One region of the Bradyrhizobium sp. 62 genome, then DNA from elsewhere that is predicted to be linked to it. Evidence: predicted binding sites of a transcription regulator. Region 1 holds the regulator's gene; each other region holds the start of a gene.
The links. The regulator PhoB, encoded in region 1, activates phosphate uptake and scavenging genes when phosphate is short. The targets are predictions, from matches to a motif close to TGTCATNNANCTGTCAT.
Positions count from the first base shown of each region.

Region 2: the regulator PhoB is predicted to act here: its motif matches at 3,016-3,032, upstream of IVB47_RS24440 (DUF465 domain-containing protein).
Region 3: the regulator PhoB is predicted to act here: its motif matches at 2,453-2,469, upstream of phnC (phosphonate ABC transporter ATP-binding protein).

Region 1 is NZ_JADPIT010000016.1:276,564-283,052, forward strand. It holds gene IVB47_RS20320 (aspartate aminotransferase family protein) at 1-204, opposite strand, end outside; gene IVB47_RS20325 (GcrA family cell cycle regulator) at 660-1,172, shown strand; gene phoB (phosphate regulon transcriptional regulator PhoB) at 1,420-2,127, opposite strand; gene phoU (phosphate signaling complex protein PhoU) at 2,151-2,867, opposite strand; gene pstB (phosphate ABC transporter ATP-binding protein PstB) at 2,878-3,699, opposite strand; gene pstA (phosphate ABC transporter permease PstA) at 3,696-4,541, opposite strand; gene pstC (phosphate ABC transporter permease subunit PstC) at 4,546-5,535, opposite strand; gene pstS (phosphate ABC transporter substrate-binding protein PstS) at 5,634-6,489, opposite strand, start outside.
Region 2 is NZ_JADPIT010000023.1:178,098-184,586, forward strand. It holds gene IVB47_RS24430 (EAL domain-containing protein) at 1-1,279, opposite strand, end outside; gene IVB47_RS24435 (NAD(P)/FAD-dependent oxidoreductase) at 1,482-2,585, shown strand; gene IVB47_RS24440 (DUF465 domain-containing protein) at 2,752-2,931, opposite strand; gene IVB47_RS24445 (DUF465 domain-containing protein) at 3,259-3,465, shown strand; gene IVB47_RS24450 (hypothetical protein) at 3,584-3,790, shown strand; gene IVB47_RS24455 (hypothetical protein) at 3,813-4,064, shown strand; gene IVB47_RS24460 (GGDEF domain-containing protein) at 4,065-4,817, opposite strand; gene purE (5-(carboxyamino)imidazole ribonucleotide mutase) at 4,959-5,447, shown strand; gene IVB47_RS24470 (5-(carboxyamino)imidazole ribonucleotide synthase) at 5,444-6,489, shown strand, end outside.
Region 3 is NZ_JADPIT010000016.1:106,958-113,446, reverse strand. It holds gene IVB47_RS19520 (DUF1045 domain-containing protein) at 1-527, opposite strand, end outside; gene IVB47_RS19515 (alpha-D-ribose 1-methylphosphonate 5-triphosphate diphosphatase) at 546-1,739, opposite strand; gene IVB47_RS19510 (chloramphenicol acetyltransferase) at 1,736-2,407, opposite strand; gene phnC (phosphonate ABC transporter ATP-binding protein) at 2,591-3,400, shown strand; gene phnD (phosphonate ABC transporter substrate-binding protein) at 3,464-4,399, shown strand; gene phnE (phosphonate ABC transporter, permease protein PhnE) at 4,476-5,360, shown strand; gene phnE (phosphonate ABC transporter, permease protein PhnE) at 5,444-6,205, shown strand; gene phnF (phosphonate metabolism transcriptional regulator PhnF) at 6,303-6,489, opposite strand, start outside.

The DNA.
Region 1 (6,489 bases):
GTGCCAGAGCTTCGTGGCCTGCTCCTGCAACGCCGCGACCAGCGCCGGATGGGCATGGCCGAGCGCATTCACCGCCACCCCGGAGGTGAAATCGAGATAGCGCTCGCCATTGGTCGCGATCAGCCAGCAGCCTTCGCCACGCTCGAAACCGAGGTCGGACCTGGCGAAAACGGGGAGCAAATGCGGCGCTGCGCTGTTAGTCATGACGGTCACTTGAATGTTGCGGACGGTGTGAGCGTGCATTGCGCAACGCACCATCGACCGGCCCGGAAAACGAAACGTGCCGCCTCTTGCGGGCGGCACGTGCGACTATCTTAGGCTTGGTGAAACGGGTGTCAATGCCGCCCGGAAAGCCTCGCGAAACGCTGAATCCGTAGTCTTGCGGTGCCGATTTTGCGGGATTTAGTCACGGAACATGTGGAAGCGAGTCGGCGGACTCTTGCGCGGGAGTCACGCCATATTGTAGCGTTTGGATTGTCAGATACGACATCTCGTGCAGTGGTTCTGATCTTTAAGTCCTTATGTACCGGCGTAAACGTTCGGGCGTTCAAGACGCGCCCGGCGAGCCTTAAGGGATTCTGGCGGCACGGGTTTTTGAAGGCTTAGGCATTCGCTGCGAGGCCCCAGGATGGCTGGCGCGCAGCGAGGGAAAGGGTGCAATGACGGTTTTGACCTGGTCCGATGATCGCGTCGAGCAGCTGAAAAAGCTCTGGGAGGCCGGACTTTCGGCCAGCCAGATCGCGGCGGAGCTCGGCAATGTGACCCGCAATGCCGTGATCGGCAAAGTGCACAGGCTCGGCCTCTCGGGCCGCGCCAAGAGCCCTTCGTCGGCAGCGCCGCGGCCGCGCAAGGCGCGCCCCGCGCAGCACATGATGCGGGTGAGCCGCCCGATCTCGCGCGGCAACACCGCGCTGGCGCAGGCCTTCGAGGTCGAGGCTGAGCCGGATCCGGTCACCTATGACAACGTGGTGCCGATGAGCCAGCGGCTGTCACTGCTGGAATTGAACGAGGCGACCTGCCACTGGCCGGTCGGCGATCCCTCGAGCCCGGACTTCTTCTTCTGCGGTGGACGGGCGCTGTCCGGCCTGCCCTATTGCGCCCAGCACTCGCGCGTCGCGTACCAGCCGGCGTCGGATCGGCGGCGTGCACCGGTGAAGCCGGGGCCGCGCTAATTACCGCAAGTCCCCGCGCGAAGACGGCTCAACGATTTCAGTCTCGTCCCGGCCTAGTGCGCAATTGCGCACGGAGACCGGGACCCATATTCCGAGCGCGCAGTTGTTGCGCGAAAGGAGTCATTCCGAGTCTTCGCCAAACCACGTTCGGTGGTTATGGGTCCCGGATCAGCGCTCGCTTCGCTCGCTTGTCCGTGGCGACGTCGAAGAATTCGGGGACAGCTTGCCAACAAACAAGGCTGCAACCCTACACCTGCTCCGCCTTGGCAAACCGATCATCCAGCGCGTAACCAGCGCCGCGGACGGTGCGGATCGGGTCCTGCTCGCGGCCGAGATTGAGCAGCTTGCGCAGGCGGCCGATATGCACGTCGACGGTGCGCTCGTCGATATAGATGTCGCGGCCCCAGACGCTGTCGAGCAGTTGCTCGCGCGAGAACACCCGTCCCGGGTGCTCCAGGAAGAACTCCAGCAGGCGATATTCGGTCGGACCGAGATCGATCGGCCGGCCCGAGCGCGCCACGCGGCGCTTGTCGCGGTCGAGCTCGATGTCGCCAAAAGCAAGGACGGTGGCGAGCCGCTCGGGGCTTGCGCGCCGCAGCAGGCCTTTCACGCGCGCCAGCAGCTCCGGCACCGAGAATGGCTTGACGATGTAATCGTCGGCGCCGGTCGCAAGACCCCGCACCCGCTCGCTCTCCTCGCCGCGCGCGGTGAGCATGATAATCGGGAGCTGCTTGGTCTCGGGACGGGTGCGAAGCCGCCGGCACAGTTCGATGCCTGACAGGCCCGGCAGCATCCAGTCGAGCACGATCAGATCGGGGATGTGCTCCTTGAGGCGGGTGTCGGCGTCGTCGCCGCGCATCACCGTCTCGACGTCATAGCCGTCGCCTTCGAGGTTGTAGCGGAGAAGCTCGGTCAGGGCTTCCTCGTCCTCAACCACCATAATGCGTGCGCCCATCGGGTCGTCGCTCCCTTAAGTCTTCAGGTGTTCGGTACCGTGCTGGCGAAGGTCGTCATGTCGCCCTTCGGCCGCTTGTCGGTGATCGCCTGGCCCTCGATCATGTAGAACACGGTCTCGGCGATGTTGGTGGCGTGGTCGCCGATCCGCTCGATGTTCTTGGCGCAGAACATCAGGTGAATACAGAACGAGATGTTGCGCGGATCCTCCATCATGTAGGTAAGGAGCTCGCGGAACAGCGAGGTGCAGATGGCGTCGACTTCCTCGTCACCCTTCCACACCGCCATCGCCGCCGGCAAATCATGCGCGGCATAGGCGTCCAGCACCGACTTGACCTGCTGCTGCACGAGGTCGGTCATGTGCTCGAGGCCGCGGAACAGCTTGAGCGGATGGAAGTCCGTCTCCAGCGCCGCAACGCGCTTGCCCATGTTCTTGGCGAGGTCGCCGATGCGCTCGAGATCGGTCGCGACGCGCATGGCGCCGACGATCTCGCGCAGATCGACCGCCATTGGCTGGCGCCGGGCGATGGTGAGCACCGCGCGTTCCTCGATGCGCTTCTGCAGCGCGTCGAGTTCAGTGTCGATGGCGACGACGCGCTGGCCGAGCGGGACGTCGCGGCGGATCAATGCGTCGACGGACTCGACGATCATGCGCTCGGCGATGCCACCCATCTCGGCGACCAGGCGCGTGAGTTCCTGGAGGTCGGTGTCGAAGGCCTTTGCGGTATGTTCAGAACCCATGTCGCGTCTCCTAGCCGAACCGGCCGGTGATGTAATCCTGCGTGCGCCGGTCGGACGGCGACGTGAAGATCTTGCTGGTGTCGTCGAACTCGATCAACTCGCCGAGATACATGAAGGCGGTCTTGTCGGAGACGCGCGCCGCCTGCTGCATGTTGTGGGTGACGATCGCGATCGTGTAATCCTCGGACAGCTCCTGGATCAGCTCCTCGACCTTGGCGGTCGAGATCGGGTCGAGCGCCGAACAGGGTTCGTCGAACAGGATCACCTCGGGCCGCACCGCGACGGTGCGGGCGATGCAGAGGCGCTGCTGCTGGCCGCCGGAGAGCGACAGGCCGGAGGCGTTGAGCTTGTCCTTGACTTCGTTCCACAGCGCGCCGCCGCGCAGCGCCTTCTCGACGCGGCCGTCCATTTCGGACTTCGAGATCTTCTCATAAAGACGGATGCCGAACGCGATGTTCTCGTAGATCGTCATCGGGAACGGCGTCGGTTTCTGGAACACCATGCCGACGCGGGCGCGCAGCAGATTGAGGTCCAGCTTGCCGTCGAGGATGTTGGTCTGGTCGAGCATGAGCTGACCGGTGGCGCGCTGACCGGGATAGAGGTCGTACATCCGGTTGAAGATGCGCAGCAGGGTCGACTTGCCGCAGCCTGACGGACCGATGAACGCCGTGACGCGGTTGGCGCCGAGCGTCAGGTTGATGTTTTTCAGCGCGTGGTGCTCGCCGTAATAGAAGTTCAGGTTGCGCACGGTCACCTTGGGGGGCGCCTCCGGCAGCACTGCCGCGTGCGGCAGTCCACCTGACGCGCTCATCGATACGGAAAGATCACTCATTTTGCGGTCCTCTCGGCGCCAAGGATGCGCGCGAAAATATTAAGGGCAAGAACGGTCAGGGTGATGAGCAGCGCGCCGCTCCAGGCCAGCTGCTTCCAATAGGCATAGGGGCTCTGCACGAAGTTGTTGATGGTCACCGGCAGGTTTGCCATCGTCTTGTTCAGGCCGAGGCTGAAGAACTGGTTCGACAGCGCGGTGAACAGCAGCGGCGCGGTTTCACCGGCGACGCGGGCGGTCGCGAGCAGCACGCCGGTGATGAGGCCCGAACGGGCAGCGCGATAAGCGATCCGCTTGATCACCAGCGAACGCGGCAGGCCGAGCGCCGAGGCCGCCTCGCGCAACGCGTTCGGCACCAGCAGCAGCATGTCCTCGGTCGTGCGCAGCACCACCGGGATCACGATGACCGCGAGCGCGAGCGAGCCCGCGATCGCCGAGAAGCCGCGCATCGGCACCACCACCGCGCCGTAGATGAACAGGCCGATGATGATCGAGGGTGCCGAGAGCAGGATGTCGTTGATGAAGCGGATCACCGAGGTCAGCCGGTCATTGCGGCCGTACTCGGCGAGATAGGTGCCGGCGAACATGCCGAGCGGCGCGCCGATGCCGACGCCGATCACGGTCATGATCAGCGAGCCGACGATGGCGTTGAGCAGTCCGCCCTCGTTCGATCCCGGTGGCGGCGTGTTCTCGGTGAACAGCTGGACATTGAGTCCGGCCAGTCCGTTGTAGAGCAGCGTAATCAGGATCAGCGCGAGCCAGGTGACACCGAAGGCGGTTGCGGCGATGCAGAGCCCGCGGACGACGATGTCCTTGCGGCGGCGGCGTGAATAGATCGGATTCATGGCGTCAGTTCCCCGCCTTCTTTTCCAGCCGCATCAGCATCAGCCGCGCCGCCGCGAGCACGAAGAAGGTCAGCACGAACAGCAGGAGGCCGAGCAGGATCAGGCCGGACTGGTGCAGGCCGTCGCTCTCGGCGAACTCGGATGCGATCGCCGCCGAGATCGTGGTGCCGGGGGCGAAGATCGACGACGAGATCCGGAACGAGTTACCGATGATGAAGGTCACCGCCATGGTCTCGCCGAGCGCGCGGCCCAGCGCCAGCATGACGCCGCCGATGACGCCGACGCGGGTGTAGGGGATCACCACGCTGCGGACGACTTCCCAGGTGGTGCAGCCGACGCCGTAGGCGGCTTCCTTCAGCACCGGAGGCACTGTCTTGAACACGTCGACCGAAATCGAGGTGATGAAGGGCAGCACCATGATGGCGAGGATCAGCGCGGCATTGAACAGGCTGAGATAGGACGGGGGACCTGCGAAGATCGCGCCCAGCACGGGCACGCCGTCGAAGATCTTGATCATGAAGGGCTGGAACGTGTTGGCGAGGAACGGCCCCAACACGAAGAAGCCCCACATGCCGTAGATGATCGAGGGGATGCCGGCGAGCAGCTCGATCGCCATGCCGATCGGGCGGCGCAACCATTGCGGGCAGAGCTCGGTGAGGAAGATCGCAATGCCGAGACCCACGGGAATGGCGATCAGCATCGCGATGAAGGAGGTGACGAGCGTGCCGTACATCGGCCCGAGCGCGCCGAGCACGGGCGGATCGGCGGACGGCGCCCAGCGCTGCGTCCACAGGAACGAGACCCCGAATTCCTTCATCGCCGGGAAGGCGCCGACGATCAGCGAAAGGATAATGCCGCCGAGGATCAGAAGCACCGAGATCGCGGAGAGCCGCGTGATCCAGTAGAAGGTGACGTCCCCGAGCTTGAACGCGCTCAAGGCCTTGGCGCGATCATACGGTCCGGCGTCGTCGATTACATCGCTCTGAACGGCCATCTCTGCCACGCCGATCCCCTGTACCAAATAGTATACGTTTTTTGTTGGTCCGTGCCCCGGATGCGGCGCAGCGCATCCGGGGCACGAGCGTCGCGAGCCTAGCTCTTGATGTCGGCAGCCCAGGTCTTCTCGATCAGCTGAACGACCGGATCCGGCATCGGGATGTAGTCGAGCTCTTCAGCCGCCTTGCCGCCGCTCTTGAAGGCCCAGCGGAAGAACTTGATGGCTTCCTGCGAGGCCGCCTTGTCGGTGGCGTCCTTGTGCATGAGGATGAAGGTCGCCGCCGTGATCGGCCACGACTTCTCGCCGGGCTGGTCGGTCAGGATGACGTAGTAGCCGGGAGCCTTGGCCCAGTCGGCGTTGGCGGCGGCCGCCTGGAACGCTTCGACGGTGGGCTGCACCGGCTTGCCGGCCTTGTTGACGAGACCGGTGTAGGTCAGCTTGTTCTGCTTGGCATAGGCGTACTCGACGTAACCGATCGAGTTCTTGGTCTGGCTGATGTTGCCGGACACGCCTTCGTTGCCCTTGGCGCCGACGCCGACCGGCCACTCGACGGCGGTACCTTCACCGACCTTGCTCTTCCAGTCCGCGCTGGCCTTGGCGAGGTAGTTGGTGAAGTTGAAGGTGGTGCCCGAACCGTCCGAACGGCGGACCACGGTGATGGCTTCCGAGGGCAGCTTCACGTTCGGGTTCAGCTTCTTGATCGCGGCGTCGTCCCATTTGGTGATCTTGCCGAGATAGATGCTGGCCAGCGTCTCGCCGTCGAACACCATCTCACCGGGCTTCACGCCCTCGATGTTGACCACGGGAACGATGGCACCCATCACCATCGGCCACTGGACGAGGCCGTCCTTCTCGAGCTGCTCGGCCTTGAGCGGCGCGTCGCTGGCGCCGAAGGTCACGGTCTTGGCCTGGATCTGCTTGATGCCGCCGCCGGAGCCGATCGACTGGTAG
Region 2 (6,489 bases), on a different contig from region 1:
GGGTGAGGAACAGCCGCAGCCCGTCCTTGGTGGAGATCGGGTGCTCTTCGGTGATCATCCCACGCTTCTTGATCGCGGCTTCGTCGCGCGCGATGATCAGCTTGGCTTCCTTGGGATTGAAGATGTCGGACGCGGTCAGGCCCGTGGCTTCCTCGCGCCTGCGGTTGAGGATCGTCTCCGCGCTGCGGTTGGCGAGCAGGTAGCGGCCGTCCTTGACCTGCTCGACGATCAGGGCCACCGGGATGTTGTCGACCACGAGCTCCAGGAACTTCTTCGTGCTCTCCAGCTCCTTCGACAGCGAGCGGCGATCGGTGATGTCCTCGAACACGAGCATCAGGAATTCGGGCTTGTTGCTCTCGTTGCGGACCACGATCCGGATCGAGGCAACCATGCGCCGCTCACCGGCGCGGTCGACCTCGAATTCGTTGCGAAACTGGCCGTCCGGCGAATCGAGTGCCGCCCGGTCGGTCGCCTCGATGCTGTCCGCCGAGATGGGCGCAAACAGCTCGCGGGCGTTCTTGCCGACGGCATGATCGCGTGAGAAACCCCAGAAGCGCTCATAGGCGCTATTGGCGAAAATGTAGCGACCATCCTCGATGTTCTTCGCCGCCACGCAGGCCGGTACGTGGTCCAGCAATGTTTCCAGGAACTGCTTGGTGGAGGCGAGCTGCCGGGACAGCCTGCGCTGCTCGCTGACGTCCAGATGGGTCGCCACCGAGCCGCCGTTGGGCAGCACGAAATACTTCACCAGGATGGCCCGCCCGTCCGGCAGTTCGGTTATCAGGCCGTTCGGGCTTGCCGCCTTCTCATAGAACTCGTCGTCGGAAGCGCCGCCGAGCACGCCACGCTGGCGCCGCAGCTCAAGGATGTCGTGGCCGGTCATTCCGGCCCAGATGTCCGACCGCATCAAGCCGTAGATATCGAGATAGCGGTCGTTGCAGAAGATGATGCGCCGCTGCGCATCCGTCATCACCACGCCCTGGTTGAGGTTGTTCATGGCGGAGGAGACAAAGGCATTGCGCCGCAGCTGCAAACGCCTAGTCCGGCGCAGTGAGGAATGGATCCATAGCGCGATCGCGGCGAAGAACGAACAGATCACAATTCCCGCGATCAGGGCTTCCCAGATCACGTTGGGATCGAGGTGGCCGAGGTAGCTCGGAGGGCTGAAGCTGTCGGAGAGGGCAAAGGCGCGCGCAGGCGCGACCGCTGCGGCCAGGCACACGACGGCCTGCATCGCAATCGGAAGCGCGCTGCCCGCGTGCCAGTTCTTCTCAGCCATCAGCCACCCGCGATTTCAACGTCGGATTGTCTGGCCTGGCGGGTTTGGATCGGGTAAACGCCTGTACGAGCAACGGAAAAATGTGGCATCAAATACGGCAATTGCCCTGACATGATAAATGCTTCCTTAACGGAAAACGCCCCCGCGCCGCCGTTTCCAGGCGTGAGGCCTTCGTCGCTTCGAGCGGACGTCCTGCACAACCATGGATAGGGTGGACTGCGTCGTCATCGGAGCCGGCGTGATCGGGCTCGCGGTGGCTCGAAAGCTGGCGCAAGCCGGGCGCGAGGTGATCGTGCTCGAGCAAGCCGAGGCCATCGGCACCATCACCTCCTCGCGCAACAGCGAGGTGATCCATGCCGGCATCTACTACCGCGCCGGAAGCTGGATGGCGCGCATGTGCGTCGACGGCAAGCACGCGCTCTATCGTTACTGTTCCGAGCGCGGCATCCCGCACAGGAATTGCGGCAAGCTGATCGTCGCGACCAATCCGAAAGAGACCGAGAAGCTGCAATCGATCAAGGCGCATGCCGAGGCCAACGGCGTGCTCGACATGCAGTTGCTCACGGGCGATGCGGCACGTGGGCTGGAGCCGGCGCTCGCCTGCGACGCCGCGCTGCTGTCGCCGTCGACCGGCATCATCGACAGCCACGCCTACATGCTCTCGCTGCGCGGCGAAGCCGAGGACGCGGGCGCGGCCTTCGCGTTCCACACCCCGCTGATCCGTGCCAAGGCGACCGCCGGCGTCATCGAGATCGAGGCGGGCGGCGAAGCGCCGATGACGCTGCAATGCAGCCTCCTCGTCAACGCCGCCGGGCTCTCGGCGACCACCGTGGCGCGCAACATCGAGGGCATGCCGCTGGAACGGATCCCGACGGCCTACCTCGCCAAGGGAAACTACTTCAGCTGCAATGCCAGGGCACCGTTCTCGCGCCTGATCTATCCGGTGCCCGAGCCCGGTGGGCTAGGGGTGCATCTGACGCTGGACATGGCAGGACAGGCGCGTTTCGGCCCCGACGTCGAGTGGATCGAGACGATCGACTATGAGGTCGACCCGTCACGCGCCGAGCGCTTCTACCCGGCGATCCGCAGATACTGGCCGACGTTGCCTGACGGCGCGCTCATGCCGAGCTATTCGGGCATCCGCCCGAAGATCGTGCCGCCGGCGGTGGCCACGCAGGATTTCTTGATGCAGGGCCCGCGCGATCACGGCGTCGAAGGCCTGATCAATCTGTTCGGCATCGAGTCGCCCGGATTGACGTCATCGCTCGCGATCGCGGATCACGTTGCCGAGCTCGCAAACATCTAGTGGTTTAAAGCGAAGGGGATTCCGGTTGCGCGTAAAGAAGCGCGTCCAGACAAGAAGCTAGAGCGGCGAAATCCTTGCACGCTGCGCGCCTTGCAGCAGGGATGAGCGCAAAGGCTCCCATCCCTGCCTGAAAGGGTGCGATCAACTCTACGCTGTTACGGGGTTACTAGTGGAGCGTGTCGCCGTGCCTGAGACGCTCGATCTGGTCCTTGACCATCAACTTCCGGCGCTTCAACTCAACAATTTGCAGGTCGTCTGTTGAAAGGTGCACGAGAGCTTCGTGCAATTCGTTTTCGAGAGTTTTGTGCTTCCGTTCCAATTCAACCAGATGTGCCTGAATTGTCATTCGAAACCTCCTCGGTAGGGGTGAACCTTGGATTCGACCGGACGACGAAGTGTACATCACCGATTCGTTCTGTCGATGGGTATCCGTCGTCGCACTGTCATTTTTGAAAATTCATATGTAACGAAGCGTGAGTAAGGGAACCACGCGGGAAAAATCCGTGATATCAATGCGCTTGCGCAACGTCGAAGCGACCGCAGAAATATCCCGCGGGAGATCGACGCGGGACAGCCCGAGATCGCTTGCGATCACGGCGCGCAAGGACGATAGTTTCCACAGGGCATCCACAGCCTTAATCTCACGCCTATCGGTTTTTCGGCCACCGCAGACATGACCAATGAAGATGCGCGCGAACTCGAATCCGAGCTCGCCCGGTTGCACCAGGAACACCGAGATCTTGATGCGGCGATCGATGCACTGCATCAATCGCCCGCCCCCGACCTGTTGCGGTTACAGCGGTTGAAGAAACGCAAGCTGTTGTTGCGTGACCGTATCGCGTTCATCGAAGACCAGATCACGCCCGATATCATCGCCTGATCCACAGGAGGACAGCTCACGGCGACCCGCCGCATGTGAATCCGCTTGACTCAAAAGGAACAAAATAAGAACATTTAGACACCAACGCCCCCCGGAAAACCGTCCAAGGAAAACGCAGATGTCGGCAGCCGCCCTTCTCGACAACGGCCATTATGAACAAGCCTGTGATCAGGCGATCGCGATGTGCGACGGCAATCTGCGCAGCACCATCAAGGCGCTGATCATGGCCAATGAATATCTGGAGGCCGAGCTGGAGGAATTGCAGGCGGCGGTTTCCGCAGGCTGCATTCCGGAGACCTCGCGCAGCAAGAGTAGCGCCGCCTGACTGTCAGCTATCGGAGCCGACCATGTCCGATGTCACCTATTACGTTGCATTACCTTTCCTGACCGACGAGGACGGCTCGCCGGTCGCAGGTGCGGCCGAGGAATGCCAGAGCGCGGCGGCCGCGCTACGGCGCGCCGAGATCATGTCGCGCGGCGCCGGCCACACCGGCGCGGTCGCGTTCAGCCGCAGCGGCGATCCCATGACCGGCGAATTCGGCGACGCCAAACTGCTCCGCAGCTTCGGCAACGTACCGAAAGACCTCGGCACACTTTAACTAGCTGCTGACGAGCCTGATGTGCGGCTCGTGCCGCCGGTGCGCCTTGCGCACATACATGGCGGCATCGGCCTCCTCCAGGGCCCGCGTGGAGTCGGACTGCACTCCAAGCAGGGCGACGCCGGCGGAAGCGCCCGCGCTCACGTGCTGGCCGCGAAAGACAAAGGACAATTCGTCGACGGCCTGCTCGAAAGCCGCGGCCTTCGCCTTGGCGTCGGTCTCGCTGAGATTCCAGAGCAGCAGCGCGAACTCGTCGCCGCCGAGGCGGCCCACCACGTCCGAGGCGCGGATCTGCCGCGTCAGCGTGGCGGCAATCGCCTTCAGCACCTCGTCGCCGGCCGCATGGCCGAAGGAATCGTTGATCGGCTTCAGCCGATCGACGTCGAGGACGATCAGCGCGCCGCTGGCGCGGTAGCGCTTCATGTAGGCGACGGCGCGAGCGAGCTCACGTTCGAAGCCGCGCCGGTTCGGAATTTCCAGCAGGAAGTCGGTGTCGGCGGCTGCCTCGAGCTCCGCGACCCGCCGCAGCGCCCCCTTGAGCTTGCTCCGGAGGTCGCGGATGGTCGCGTTGACGGCCGGCTTCATGGCCCCTTTGGCGCCGCCAGCGGCCGACGCTCCACGCCGCGCCGGAAGCTTGGCCGGGCCCTTGGCCCGACTCTTGGCCAGACGCTTGGGAGCAACTTTGGAGCGACCGGCGCTGGTTTTCGGGCCCTTTTTGGCCTTCGCAGCGCTCGCCCTTTTTGGTTTCTTCATGGGCATCCTGCTCAATGAAGGCTTGCGGGGATTCACCAAGACAGGATAGTGCATTCCCTTCTCCTTGCCACCGCCTTGCGAGCAACCGGCCGGAACCGCTAATCTGGCCTATCTTCCTGTTTTTCGAGCACAATTGACGTCATGACCGCGCCAATCGCCATCATCATGGGAAGCCAGTCGGACTGGGACACGATGCGGCATACCGCCGACACGCTTGCAGCGCTCGGCGTTGTCGCCGACACTCGCATCGTTTCGGCACACCGCACCCCCGATCGGCTGTTTGCGTTCGCCAAGGGCGCCAAGGGGGCCGGTTACAAGGTCATCATCGCCGGCGCGGGCGGCGCTGCGCACCTGCCCGGCATGGCGGCAGCGCTGACGGAACTGCCCGTGTTCGGCGTCCCAGTCGAATCCAGGACGCTGAAGGGCATCGATTCGCTCTATTCGATCGTCCAGATGCCCGCAGGCATCCCGGTCGGCACCCTCGCCATCGGCAAGGCCGGCGCCATCAATGCGGCGCTGTTGGCGGCCGCCGTGCTGGCCTTATCCGACCCGGCCTTGTCCGATCGCCTCGCCGCCTGGCGCAAGGCGCAGACCGAGGCCGTGGCCGAGCGCCCGGAGGACAAGGCGTGACTGACGCAAAGCAGGTGAAGCTGAAGCCCGGCGACACCATTGGCATCCTCGGCGGCGGACAATTAGGGCGGATGCTGGCTATGGCGGCGGCACGGCTCGGCCTGCGCTGCCAGGTGTTCTCGCCCGATCCGGATTCACCGGCCTTCGACGTCGTCTTGAATGCGACCTGCGCTGAATATGCCGATGTCGAAGCACTCGAGCTGTTCGCCAACGACGTCGATGTCATCACCTACGAATTCGAGAACGTGCCGTCCGCGGCCGCGATGGTGCTGGATGCGCGCCGTCCCGTGCTGCCCAACCGCAAGATCCTTGAGACCACCCAGGACCGGCTCGCCGAGAAGGATTTCGTGACGCGGCTGGGCATCGGCACCGCAGCCTATGCCGACGTCACCTCGGTCCCGTCGTTGCGCGAGGCTATCGCCAGAATCGGCCTTCCGGCGGTGCTGAAGACCCGCCGCTTCGGCTATGACGGCAAGGGCCAGGCCATCATCCGCGAGGGCGACGACGTCGCGAAAGTGTGGACCAGTCTCGCCACCAAATCGGCCATCCTGGAAGCCTTCGTGCCGTACGAACGTGAGATTTCCGTGATCGCCGCCCGCTCCGCGACAGGCCAGGTCGAGTGTTTCGACGTCACCGAAAACGAGCACCGCGACCACATCCTGAAGATCTCCCGAGCGCCCGCCCGGATCCCGGACGTGCTCGCCGAGGAAGCGCGCAGCATTGCCGGCAAGATCGCGGGCGCGCTCGATTATGTCGGCGTGCTTGCCGTCGAGATGTTCGTGCTCGCCAACGGCACCGGACCCAAGGTGCTGGTCAACGAGATCGCTCCGCGCGTGCACAATTCCGGACACTGGACGCTCGACGGCGCATCCGTCTCGCAGTTCGAGCAGCACATCCGCGCCATTGCCGGCTGGCCCCTCGGCAAGCCCGTGCGCCACGGCGAGGTCGTCACCATGACCAATCTGATCGGCGACGAGATCAACGAATATGACAAGTGGCTGAGCGTGCCGGGCGCGACCGTGCACATCTACGGCAAGGGCGC
Region 3 (6,489 bases), 170 kb from region 1:
GTCATGTGGAAGCGGAATTCCTCCATCACGTAGGGGTAGCCCCAGCGGTCGAGATAGTCGCGCTGCCGCTCGCTGAGCTTCTCGGGCTTGCGCCGCGCGCGATCTTCCGCCGTCAGGGCGGTGCGAAAGCCATCGAACGCGCGGACGCAATCGGCGGCGAACTCTTGGAGCGCATCGACCGGCTCGGCCGGAATGACCGCGATGAAGCCGCTGATGGCATCGACAATCGGGCGGATCACCGGGATCGTCCGCGCCTCGCCGGCGAAGGCCACGCAGGCCGCCAAAAGCTCCGCCTCCGTCCTGCCCGGCGCCAGCGCCATCGGCGCTTTCAGTGTGCCGTGAAAACCGTATTTGCGAGGATCGGCGGTGATGTCGCGCCAATCCGGCGCGAGATGCGATGCGTCGGCGGGAAAGGGCAGCTCATTGCCGGTATAGACGTCGTAACCGAGCAGCTCCGCGCCGAAGCGGGAGAGGGCGCTGTCGCTGCCTGCGGCAAAATAGATCGCGTAGCGGGGGAAACTTGTCATCGTCCGAGCATAGCGGGTTTATGCCGCGACGACAGCTTCGCGCGGGGTAGCTGCCATGCCAAGCAACCGCGCCGCGTCGGTGAGATGCACGAGCTTGCCGCCCGATATCACGGCGATCAGCCGCGGCCGCAGCGGCACGCTGTCATCGACCAGCACAATATCCGCGCGCCGGCCTTCCGCGAGCACGCCGCGATCGGCAAGGCCGGTCGCGCGCGCCGGCGCGGCGGAGACCAGGTTCCAGGCCTCGGTCAGCGGCAGCACGCCATCGGCGGCGAGGCGGAACGCAGCGAGCAGCTGCGCGGGATAGTAATAGTCCGAGGCCAGCACCGAGCAGAGCCCCTTGGCGATCATGTCGGATGCTTTGGTCCAGCCCGTGTGGCTGCCGCCGCGCACGACGTTCGGTGCGCCGTAGACGATGTCGTCGCCGTGGCTTGCCGCCGCCCGCGCCGTCTCCTCGTTGATCGGAAATTCCGCGATCGCCACGCCCATGGCGCGAAAGCCCTCGCGCATCGCCGGCGTTGCGTCGTCGTGCGAGAGCATCCGCATCCCGGCGGCGCGGGCCGCGGCGGCCAGCCGTGACACCGAAGCAGGGACCTCGCTGGCGTACGAAAGCACGTGTCGGACCAGCCGGTCGAAATCCTCGCCCGACAGGCCGGTGCGCTCCACCATGCGATTGCGCTTGCGCGGCTTGGCCATGTCCCCAACCGTGCCGTCCATGTGGTCGTTGAAGGCGAACAGGTCGACGCGGCCATCGCTGAGCCACTGGCTGATCTCGGTTTCGGCGTCGAGATTATAGGTCTCGTGGCGCAGGTGAAAGCGGGTGTCGGCCGCGAATTGCGGGCGCTGCCGTTCGATCGCCTCCATCAGGCCGCGCGCATTGTCGGCGCTGCGCAGGCCCGGCTCCCACGAACAGGTCGTGGCGTGAAACACCGTGGTGATACCGTTGCTGATCGCTTGGCGGTCGCTATCGGCGAGCGCCACGTCGATCGGAAAATCGACCCCGGCGCGCGGCATCATCTGCCGCTCGAAGGCATCGCCATGCAGATCGACGATGCCAGGCAGGACCAGCAGGTTGCGCGCGTCGATCGCAAGCCGCGCCCGGCCGCGAGAGGCATCGATCTCTGCGATGTCCGTTCCGGACAGGGCAAGAGAAGTTTCGACGAGCTCGGAGCCGATCAGGGTTCGGCCGCCCTCAAGGAAAATGTCTGTCACGCGACTGCGCTTGGTTTGCTGCTAACAGAATTGTTGAGAGAACTTGCTCGTGCTTCGTATGTCGAGAGAAAATCTTCAATCCCGAGCTTGCGGAAATCGGGCAGTGCTGTACGCAATTTGTCGTGATCCCAATCCCACCAGGCGAGGGTGGCGAGCCGTCCGGCAAGCTCTTCCGAGAACCGCCGGCGAACGATGCGCGCCGGATTGCCGGCGACGATGGTGTAGGCCGGAACGTCCTTGGTGACGATGGCGCCGGCCGCGATCACCGCGCCGGTGCCGATGTTGCGGCCCGGCAGCACGATCGCGCCATGGCCGATCCAGACGTCATGCCCGATATGGACGTGATGCTGGCGCCGCCAGTCGAAGAATTCCGTGTCGTCGCTCTCGCCTTCGAAATAGGCGCTCGAACGATAGGTGAAGTGCGCCTGCGTGGCGCGGTGCATCGGGTGATTGCCCGGATTGATCCGTGTCATCGCCGCGATCGAGCAGAACTTTCCGATGGTGGTGTAGGTGATCTGGGCGTCGTTCACGACATAGGAGTAATCGCCCATCGTCACCTCGTGTAGCATCGTGCGCGCGCCGACCTCGGTATAGGCGCCAAGCCTGGCGTCGTGCAGCTTCGCCGAGGGATCGATGGTCGGCTGGACCGAAAGAGCTTTGGCGGCCATGTTGCATCCGAACGAGAGGGCGGGCGTTTCTCTTCGAGCGGCTTGATGACAATGTCATGACGCCGCGATGACAGGGGATGAACAGGGGATGATGTGTGTAGGATCGCCGCACCGCAACGTTCGTGTCACACAAGTGTCAAGCGCCGGCGTTAGCGGTGGGTCCCAGCTACTCTGGAGCCCTGCATGCTGGTGGTTGAAGGTCTAACGTGTCGCTTCGGCGTGAAAGCCGCGGTGGACGACGCCTCGTTTCAAGTCTCTCCCGGCGGCTTCGTCGGCGTGATCGGACGGTCCGGCGCCGGCAAGTCGACCCTGCTGCGGACCATCAACCGTCTCGCGGCCCCTTCGCAGGGCCGCATCCTGTTCGACGGCCTCGACGTCACGGCGCTGCGCGGTAAGGAGCTGCGGCAGTGGCGGGCGCGCTCGGCGATGATCTTTCAGCAGTTCAATCTGGTCGGCCGGCTCGACGTTCTCACCAACGTCCTGATGGGACGGCTTGCGACGATGCCGGCCTGGCGCTCGCTGTCGCAGACCTGGCCCGAGCAGGACAAGGCGCTGGCGATGTCCGCGCTTGAGCAGTTCGACATCGCCCCGCTAGCAGCCCAGCGCGCCGACCAACTCTCCGGCGGCCAGCAGCAGCGCGTCGCGATCGCCCGCGCGCTGGTGCAGCAGCCCGACATCATCCTCGCCGACGAGCCGATCGCTTCGCTCGATCCGCGCAACACCAAGATCGTCATGGATGCGCTTTTGCGCATCAACAAGCATTTTGGCATCACCGTGCTCTGCAATCTGCATTCGCTCGACCTGGCGCGCAGCTATTGCGACCGCCTGATCGGCATGGCGCAGGGACGCGTGGTGTTCGACGGCGCACCGGCTGAGTTGACCGAGCACGTTGCGCGCGAGCTCTACGATCTCGAAGCCGCCGATGTCATGGGCGGCACGCTCGCACCGGTGCGACAGGGCATTCCGGTGCTTGGAACGGCGGCCGCCGCCTGAGCGGCGCCGCATCAGGACCCACCAGTTTTGCGTCAACCGACCTCAACCAATGAAGAGGCTATCATGATCACTCGCAGATTGATTCTTGCCGGCGCCGCCGCGCTCGCGTTCACGACCTCGGCTTCCGCCGAGGACTGGAAAGCTAGATATCCCGAACTGACCTTCGCGGTCATTCCGGCGGAAAACGCCTCGGGCGTCACCGAGCGCTGGGCGCCGTTCATGAACTATCTCTCCAAGGAATTGGGCGTGAAAGTCACGCTGCGCATCGCCAACGACTACGCGGCCGTCATCGAAGGTCAGCGTGCCGGCAACATTCATATCGCAAGCTATGGCTCAGCGTCGTTTGCCCGCGCCCGCCTGACCGGCGTCAAGACCGACGCCTTCGCGAACGACATCAACTCCGACGGCTCTACCGGCTACTACTCGGTGTTCTTCGTCAAGGCGAGCAGCCCCTACAAGAGCATCGACCAGCTCAAGGGCAAGAACCTCGGCCTGGTCGACCCGAACTCAACCTCCGGCAACAACGTGCCGCGTTTCGAGCTCGACAAAATGGGCATCGCGGACGCCGACACCTATTTCAGCAAGGTCGTCTTCACCGGCAGCCACGAGAACGCGATCCTGGCACTTGCGCAGGGCACGGTCGACGTCGCGGCCAACCAGTGGACCAGCGACGACGATTCGACGCTGGCGCAGATGCTGACCAAGGGCATGCTGAAGAATGCCGATGGCTCGGCGATGAAGAAGGATGATTTCCGCATCATCCACAAGTCGGCGCCGATCATCAACGGCCCCTATGCCTACAATTCCGACCTGCCGGAAGAGGCCAAGGCCGCGATCGCGAAGGCGTTCTTCGACGCGCCGGCCAAGGACAAGGCTGCCTTCGACCGCCTCCAGGACGGCCAGAAGAAAGGTTTTCATCCCGCGACCACCAAGGATTGGGATGGCACGATCGAGCTGATCAAGTTCGTCGATGCGCTGCGTAAGAAGAAGGCGTCCTGAGTTTCGGGACGATGCCACTGGAGCCGGGTCGATGGACCCGGCTCTTTCTCTTTGATCGACCACCTTTCCTGATCAGATGACCGTCGCGGTTTCGATCCTTCCCGAGCAGCAGCTCGCCGTGCTCAACGCCGCCTATCGCCAGGCGGTCGCGCGCAGGCGAGGGCGCCTCCTGTTCGGAGCCGTGGTGTTCGCCGCTGCGCTGCTTCTGGCGGCGATCGGCGCGGAAGTGAATCTGCGGACGCTGTTCGCCCATTACAGCAACTTCATCAGCTATTTCGACCGCATCCTCACACTCGACAGCGGGCAGCGGGTCTGGACCGATGTCGGCGAGTGGCTCTGGGGCTGGCGCAAATGGCTGAGGATGCTGGGCGAGACCCTGCTGATCTCCTATGTCGGCACGTTGATCGGCGCGACTTTTGCCTTCTGCCTGAACTTCTTCGCGGCTGAAAACACCTCGCCCGCGCCCTGGCTGCGGTTCGCGGTGCGGCGCCTGCTTGAATTCGCCCGCACGGTGCCCGGCATCGTGTTTGCGCTGATCTTCGTGATCGCCTTCGGGCTCGGACCGATGGCGGGCGTACTGGCCATTGCGATTCACTCCACCGGCGCGCTCGGAAAGCTGTTCTCCGAGATCGTCGAGAACGCCGACATGAAGCCGGTCGAAGGCGTCCGCTCGACCGGCGCGAGCTGGCTCTCCTGCATGCGCTTCGCCATCCTGCCGCAGGTCACGGCGGGCTATGCCAGCTACGCGCTGCTGCGTTTCGAGATCAACGTCCGCGAGGCCTCCGTGATGGGATTCGTCGGCGCCGGCGGCATCGGCCAGGAGCTGGTCGTCGCCATCCGCAAGTTCTATTACTCCGACGTCAGCGCCATCCTGCTCACCATCATCGTCACGGTCTTCATTATCGACATCAGCACCGGCTGGCTGCGCGGCCGCCTGTTCGGCAGGGAGACGCGGACGTGACGGGGCCGCAGGAGATCGACATCGCCGCGCTTCGCGCGCGCTACCCCGATGTGTTCGACCGGCCGGCCTCGGCGCGGCTCGCCATGCCGGGGATGATCGTCGCGGCGCTCGCGATCCTGATTTATGGCCTCGTCGATCTCGACTTCTCGCCCTCGCGCTTCGTCGCCGGCCTCAGCCAGCTCGGCTGGATCAGCCTGATGATGATTCCGCCGGATCCCGGCTCGTCGCTGCCGATCTATCTGAAGGCGCTGGGCGAGACGCTGTCGATCGCGCTGCTCGGCACGACGCTGGCTGCGGTGTTCGCGCTGCCGATCAGTCTTCTTGCCGCGCGTAACGTGGTGCCGTCGAGCATTTTGCGCTTCCCGATTCGACGTTTCCTGGATTCGATCCGCGGCGTCGATACGCTGATCTGGGCGCTGGTTTGGATCAACGTGGTCGGGCTCGGCCCGTTTGCCGGCGTGCTCGCCATTGCCGTGTCCGATTTCGGCGCCTTTGGAAAGCTGTTCTCGGAGGCGATCGAGGGCGCGGACCAGAAGCAGGTCGAGGGCATCCGCGCCTCCGGCGGCAGTGCGCTGCACGAGATCCGCTTCGGTCTGCTGCCGCAGGTTTTGCCCGTGATCGCCGGCCAAGTGCTCTATTTCATCGAGTCGAACACGCGTTCGGCTACCATCATCGGCATCGTCGGTGCCGGCGGTATCGGCCTCCAACTCGCCGAGCAGATCCGCGTGCTGGAATGGCAGAAGGTGTCGTTCCTGATCCTGATGATCCTGGTCGCGGTCGCCGCGATCGATTTCGTCTCGGGAAAACTGCGCTTCGCGATTATTGGGCGAAGGGCGGTGGCCTGATCACGATTTCGTAGGGTGGTAAAGCGCCGCGTGCGCACCAGTTCAATCGCAGCACTGGATGGATGGTGGGCACGGCGCAAGTGCGCCTTTGCCCACCCTACGACTCCACCAAAAATTCCACCCGCTCCGCCGCAAAGCGCGAATGCTTGGTGACCAGCGGCTTGCCGTCGAGATCGTGATCGGTGGCGTCGACCACCAGGATCGGCCGTCCCAGCGCCAGATCGAGCCGTGCGGCGTCGGTTGCGTCAACGATGCCGGCGGTGATCCGGGTCGCGCCGCGGCGA